2 linked regions of the Puniceibacterium sp. IMCC21224 genome follow. The protein of the gene in region 2 interacts with the protein of the main gene of each other region in a pairwise test. Links are inferred from orthologs where the notes say so. Each region holds a gene or a part of one and is shown on either strand. Other genes may lie near its edges. The genes, in order: IMCC21224_RS19165 and ctaD.

The links.
Region 1: the proteins of ctaD (region 2) and IMCC21224_RS19165 interact in binary tests that used the Escherichia coli proteins (3 or more experiments, as listed by UniProt). The link is inferred for Puniceibacterium sp. IMCC21224 from one-to-one orthologs.

What each region holds. Positions count from the first base shown.
Region 1 is NZ_LDPY01000001.1:4,092,917-4,096,069, forward strand. What follows is about bases 37-2,862. They hold IMCC21224_RS19165 (pyridoxal phosphate-dependent aminotransferase), read right to left. Parts: upstream 2,138-2,862; coding sequence 935-2,137; downstream 37-934. Other genes in these bases: IMCC21224_RS19160 (LysR family transcriptional regulator), read right to left, coding at 37-884; IMCC21224_RS19170 (SDR family oxidoreductase), read left to right, coding at 2,405-2,862. Outside these bases: more of IMCC21224_RS19160, read right to left, coding at 1-36; more of IMCC21224_RS19170, read left to right, coding at 2,863-3,153. UniProt on the Escherichia coli protein: Shows aminotransferase activity with methionine and histidine as substrates, and to a lesser extent also with phenylalanine.
Region 2 is NZ_LDPY01000001.1:1,889,324-1,892,606, forward strand. The notes cover bases 121-3,076. They hold ctaD (cytochrome c oxidase subunit I), read right to left. Parts: upstream 2,458-3,076; coding sequence 784-2,457; downstream 121-783. Other genes in these bases: IMCC21224_RS08660 (metallophosphoesterase), read right to left, coding at 121-672; lipB (lipoyl(octanoyl) transferase LipB), read right to left, coding at 2,688-3,076. Also shown: more of IMCC21224_RS08660, read right to left, coding at 1-120; more of lipB, read right to left, coding at 3,077-3,283. UniProt on the Escherichia coli protein: Cytochrome bo(3) ubiquinol oxidase is the terminal enzyme in the aerobic respiratory chain of E.coli that predominates when cells are grown at high aeration.

The sequences.
Region 1 (3,153 bases), 2.2 Mb from region 2 along the record:
CCGGCGTCGAAGTCGCAGCATTCCGATCCAAGCGTCACCACATGCCGAAGAAAGTCGTCGCCCGCGCTCTTAAGATAGTGGATACCATAAGGTATTGGGGGCAAAGGTGGAGACGACTGCAGAGCCACGAGTCTACCGGACTGTACGAAATGTTCGCAGATGCGTGCGGGAAGATAGGCAATCCCGAGCCCTGACAGGGTCAGGGCCAACTGGGCTGAGAAACTGGATGTCGAGATCTCATTGTCGATCGTGACCCGCAAAGAGGTCAACCAAGCCTCGACCATTGAGCCCAAGCCCGATCCATCGCGTTGCCCGATCACTGTCCGGTGGCGCAATTCTTCCGGGGTCAGGGTTTCCAATCCGGGAGCATACGTTGGCGCCCGCAGCCACTTAAGTTCCACGGTCGACAGCACCGTAGTCTCGATCTCCCGCGTCTCGAATGCATTGGGAACGATCGCTGCGTCCACGCTTCCGTCGCGTAGCTTTTGCATCAGCGAAATTGATCCGTCGACCACAGGTGTTACGGTCGCGCCTGGATAGCTCTCGCGAATTCTGGTCAGCAGCCGGGGCAGCCAAGTGATGGCAGTTAGCTCTGTGACGCCAAGTCGCAGCGTCCGAATGTCGTGTTGCGGGTGGACAGCGTCCATTAACCGATCACGTTGGTAGAGAACTTCGGAGACTTGTGGCAGCAGGCGGGTGCCATCCTCGGTCAGCAATATTCGCCTACCGTTGCGGTCGAAAATGTCGACACCCAAGGCATATTCACCTTCTTGGAGGCGTTTCGAGATTGCCGATTGCGTGGTGTTCAGACGGTGCGCCGCTTCTCCAACACCCCCAAGCTTGGCCACCCAATAAATAGCTTCCAGTTGCTTGAGTGTGATCATCTACCGCACGCTCTCCGTTGAGCTCCGTAGCCAGAGCATGGCGTCGCAGGTCACTGTTTCAGACGCCCCGCGAAATCAGCCAGACGGTCGCAGGCTGCCGCGAGAACGTCAATGCCGCTTGCAATCGAAAGTCGGAAGGCCGGGCTGACGCCATAAGCTGATCCCTGCACGCTTGCTACCCCGTGATCCAGCAGCTCCATCACCACGGCTGAATCGTCGCTGAGAACCCGTCCAGAAGGACCGGCGCACCCAATCCATTCAGAACATCCAACATAGACATAGAACGCCCCTTGGGGTTCAAATACCGATAGGCCGGGTACGCTAGACAATCGCTGTACGACAAGGTTCTTACGCGCTCTGTATGCGTCGACCCATTGGGGCAGGAAATCGAGGCCGGAGGTAAGCGCCGCCCGCGCCGCTTCCTGGCTCACCGCCGCCGGGTTGCCACTGTTTTGCGATTGCAACTTCGCCATGGCAGCAACCAGATCCGACGGGCCCGCGGCGTAGCCGATCCTGAATCCCGTCATGGCGTAGGTCTTGGAGACACCATTCACAGTCAGCACCCTGTCGGCAAGATCAGGGTTTACCGCAGCAAACGAGCCCGCAGCGCGGTCAGTGAAGCGGATATGCTCGTAGATCTCATCAGTCATAACCATTACGGAGGGATGGTCCCTCAGCACCCCGCCGATCTGCTGCATCGTTTCAATGTCGATCATCGTTCCCGTCGGGTTGTTGGGAGAGTTCAGCATCAGCCATCGCGTTCTGGGGGTCAGAGCCCGGCGCAATCTGTCGGGATCGATCCGGTAACCGTCGCTGGCAAAAGTTTCGACGACGACAGGCTTGGCCCCGTGATAAAGCGCGATGTCAGGATAAGACACCCAATAGGGAGCCACGACCACAACTTCATCTCCAGGCTCAAGTGTGGCGGCCATTGCATTGAAAATGACTTGCTTGGCGCCGGCTCCGACGATCACCTCATCGGGTCGCACCTTCAACCTGTTCTCCCGGAAGAATTTCTCCACAATTGCTTGTTTGAGGGCCGCAGTTCCGCCGGGCGGAGTATACCGAGTCGCTCCCGCGGACATAGCCTCGGCGGCCGCTTGCAGAATATGCTTAGGTGTGTCGAAGTCCGGCTCGCCAGCCGTCAAGTCACAGATGTCCCGACCTTTTGCGATAAGACCGCGAGCATGGCTCATGGCGGCAATGCTCGGCGAGGGAGCAATTCGGCCTAGCCGGGTAGATATCTTCGTCATTGGTCGTCCTCCACGTTGTCAGCAAATGATCAGGCGAGGGATATTGCGTCAAAGGAAATATTTTTCGGCGACACATTCCTTTAGAGAATTTAAAATCGGGCGATCATATTCCCTTCTGGAAAAGTAATTATTCTTAATAGTCCTTTGACGAATGACCTTCACCGATGTTGGGTCGTCGACAAGGTTTCCTTCGGCTGTGTGACTCGCTCGTGAGGCTCTGGCGCATTGGCGGGCGAAACCAGCACCAACTAAAAGGACATCAAGTAGATGGATTTAGGACTGACAGATAAAACAGCGCTGGTTCTGGGTGGTGGAGGTGGCTTGGGATCGGCCATTTCTGCGTGCCTCGCCGCTGAAGGTGCCAATGTGGCCGTCGCCGATCGGGATGCAGAAGCTGCCACACGTACGTCAGAAGCGGTTTTGGCGGCTGGCTCAAGTTCGATCGTAATTCCCTGGGATTTGGCTGATCTAGACCAGATCAACGAAAATGTGGCCACGGTCGAATCGCAGCTTGGGCCAATCGACATCCTCGTGGCGCTAACTGGTGGCCCGCCTCCGGGCGAAGTTCAGGGCCAGGAATTCAATTCTTGGCGTACGCAGTTCGATGCCATGGTGCTGTCTGTCATTGGCATCTCGGATCGGGTTCTTCCAGGAATGCGCGGCAGAAAATGGGGACGCATCATTACGTCGACATCATCGGGCGTCGTTGCCCCAATTCCTAATCTTGGAATTTCAAACTCATTGCGAAGCACACTAGTCGGATGGTCCAAAACCCTTGCCTCCGAAGTCGCGCGTGATGGCGTGACTGCAAACGTAATCGTGCCCGGTCGTATCTTGACCCCACGCATTGCATTTTTGGATCGCAAGAAAGCTGAACGCGAAGGCAAGACCGAGGAAGATGCCCGAGCCGCGAGCCTCGCAAACATTCCCGCTAATCGCTATGGCAACCCATCCGAATATGCGGATGTGGTCGCATTCCTCGCTAGTGAGCGGTCTTCCTATGTAACTGGTAGCGT
Region 2 (3,283 bases):
CGTCGCGTGCCAGCCGCCCGGGCCGCGTTCAAGCAGTGCATATGAGGCGTCGGGAGTGCCGGTCTGCATGATATGAGGCACCGGGTGGATGTCATCATATGCCGGGCAGCCGACGCTGCCGGGGTTCACAATCAATGGCCCGTCGGGGATTCGGATACTGCGCGGAACGTGTGTGTGGGCGCAGAGAATCAGGCTGTGGGGTAGGTCAGTCACGTGTGGCGTGATCAGATTCAGAGGGGCGGCATGTGGCGTGCCGTCGGGCGTCAGAGTTTCAAGCCAGTAGGTTTCGTCATCCGTCGGGGTCGCGTGACAGAGCAGGATATCATCAATGGTCAATGTCGCGGGCAGGCTGCGGAGCCAACTCAGGTCACGCGTTGACAGCTGATCATAGGCGACCGCGTCGGATGGATGCATCTCATGGCGTGGGGTTTCGATCAGATAGCGGTCATGGTTACCGCGGATCGCGCTCAGCTGGCGGCTGTGCAGCAGCGTCGCGGTGCCAGCGGCATCCAGTGGGCCGCTGAAATGATCGCGCAACACCACAAGATCACTTACCCCAAACGCGTCAATATCCGCCAGCACGGCGCGCAGGGCGTCAGCATTTCCGTGGATATCGGCAAGTGCGGCAAAGCGGATCAGCATCCGGTGATTTGGGCGCGCCGTCGATGTCAAAGCAAGTCCGTTTCGCGTCGACGTCAAAATTTATCAATGATCAGCCAAATGCTAAAAGGCCCCGCACAATGGCGGGGCCTTTCCGGTGTTGTGAAGGGGCGAAGCGGACGCTTAGTGAGCGTGGCCCTTGTCCCAGTCAGACTGTTTTGGCAGCTGCTCGAACGTGTGCTCGGGCGGCGGCGACGGCAGGGTCCATTCCAAGGTATCCGCGTATTCGTTCCAGGGGTTGGCCTGGGTGCAGGCGGCACCTTTGCGCAGTGTCCAGACCATCACCCCGATGAAGAAGATGAACGAAGCGAAGGAAAGGAACGCCCCCAGCGACGATACATAGTTCCAGGTGGCAAACGCCTCGGGGTAGTCGATGTAGCGGCGCGGCATGCCTTGACGACCTAGGAAGTGCTGCGGGAAGAAGGTGATGTTCGCACCGATGAACATGGCCCAGAAGTGCAGCTTGCCTGCCCATTCAGGATACATCTTGCCGGTCATCTTGGGGAAGTAAAAGTAGATCCCCGCAAAGATCGCAAAGACCGCGCCCAGCGACATCACATAGTGAAAGTGCGCCACGACATAGTAGGTGTCATGGTAGGCCCGGTCGATGCCTGCCTGAGACAGGATGATGCCGGTTACGCCGCCCACGGTGAACAGGAACAGGAAACCAAAGGCCCAGAGCATCGGTGTCTTGAACTCGATCGAGCCCCCCCACATGGTCGCGATCCAGCTAAAGATCTTGACCCCTGTGGGGACCGCAATGACCATCGTCGCCATCATGAAATAGCTCTGCTGCGTCAGTGACATACCCACGGTGTACATGTGGTGCGCCCAGACCACGAAACCCAGCGCGCCAATGGCGATCAGCGCCCAGACCATCGGCAGATAGCCAAAGATCGGTTTGCGCGAGAAGGTCGCGATGACGTGGCTGATTATACCGAAACCGGGCAGGATCACGATGTACACTTCCGGGTGGCCAAAGAACCACAGGATGTGCTGGTAGAGGATCGGATCGCCCCCGCCTGCCGGGTCGAAGAAGGTGGTGCCAAAGTTACGGTCGGTCAGCAGCATGGTGATCGCGCCCGCCAGAACCGGCAGCGACAGCAGAATCAGCCACGATGTGACAAAAATAGACCACGAGAACAGCGGCACCTTGAACAGGGTCATGCCGGGGGCGCGCATATTCAGGAAGGTGGTGATCATGTTGATCGCGCCCAGGATCGACGATGCGCCTGACAGGTGAACCGCAAAAATGGCGAGGTCCATCGACAGGCCGCCTTCGCGCACCGACAGGGGCGGATACAGCACCCAGCCGACACCCGAGCCAGCCTGACCGTTGCCACCCGGAGCCATGACCGAACAGACCGCCATGGTGGTGCCCGCGACATACATCCAGAACGACAGGTTGTTCATGCGCGGAAACGCCATGTCAGGCGCGCCGATCTGCAACGGCATGAAGTAGTTGCCGAAACCGCCGAACAGGGCCGGAATGACCACAAAGAACATCATCAGGATGCCGTGACCGGTGATCAGCACGTTCCAGAGGTGGCCGTTCGGCGTACAATCCGCAACGGCGGCGGCAAAGAAGCGCGCGCCTTCCATGCACATGTACTGCACGCCGGGGTGCATCAGCTCCAGCCGCATGTAGACGGTGAAAGCGACAGAAACGAAACCGGCCAGACCTGCAACGATCAGGTACAGGATGCCGATATCCTTGTGATTTGTGGACATGAACCAGCGGGTAAAGAATCCACGCTCATCCGTGTGATCGTGGCCGTGAATGGCGGCGTCTGCCATGTGTGCCTCCTCGAAGGTGATAATTTGGGCGTAGACGGAGGACCGCCGCGCTTGAGTGTTCTCTGTTACACGTTCTAGAACTTGCGCACGTCACGGGCAATGACCGCTTTTGCCGCAGAGCGAACATTTTTGTCGCAGGGCCTTGCAGACGCGACGCAGTATCCCGTGAGGGAGGTGTCATGGGGGGGGTGGGCGCCGGGACACAGGTCGCACGCCATCGTGACGGGGGATCAGTCTGCGTCGGCTGACTGTGTTAGGGCAGGAAAGACCGTATCAAAGCTGCGGCGCAGGGCGATATCAACATCCGCCATCGTCACGGGCAGGCCCAGATCTACCAGGCTGGTGACGCCGTAGTCGGTGATTCCACACGGGACGATGCCGTCGAAATGTTCAAGATCCGGCTCGACGTTGATTGACAGGCCATGAAAGCTGACCCATTTGCGCAGACGGATACCGATGGCGGCGATTTTGTCCTCGGCGATGTCGCCGTTGACGGTCGCCGGACGATCCGGGCGTTCAATCCAGACACCGACGCGGCCTTCGCGGATATGGCCGGTCAGATTGAATTCGGCCAGGGTTGAGATCACCCAAGCCTCAAGATCCTGAACAAAGCGGCGCACATCGCGACCGCGGTTGCCCACGTCCAGCATCACATAGGCCACACGCTGGCCCGGGCCGTGATAGGTGTATTGTCCGCCGCGCTGGGTTGTATGGACCGGAAAACGATCCGGATCGACCAGATCTGATGCTTTGGCCGAGGTGCCCGCCGTATAGAGCGGGGGGTGTTCGACCAGCCAGACACATTCCAGCGCAGTGCCTGCGGCAA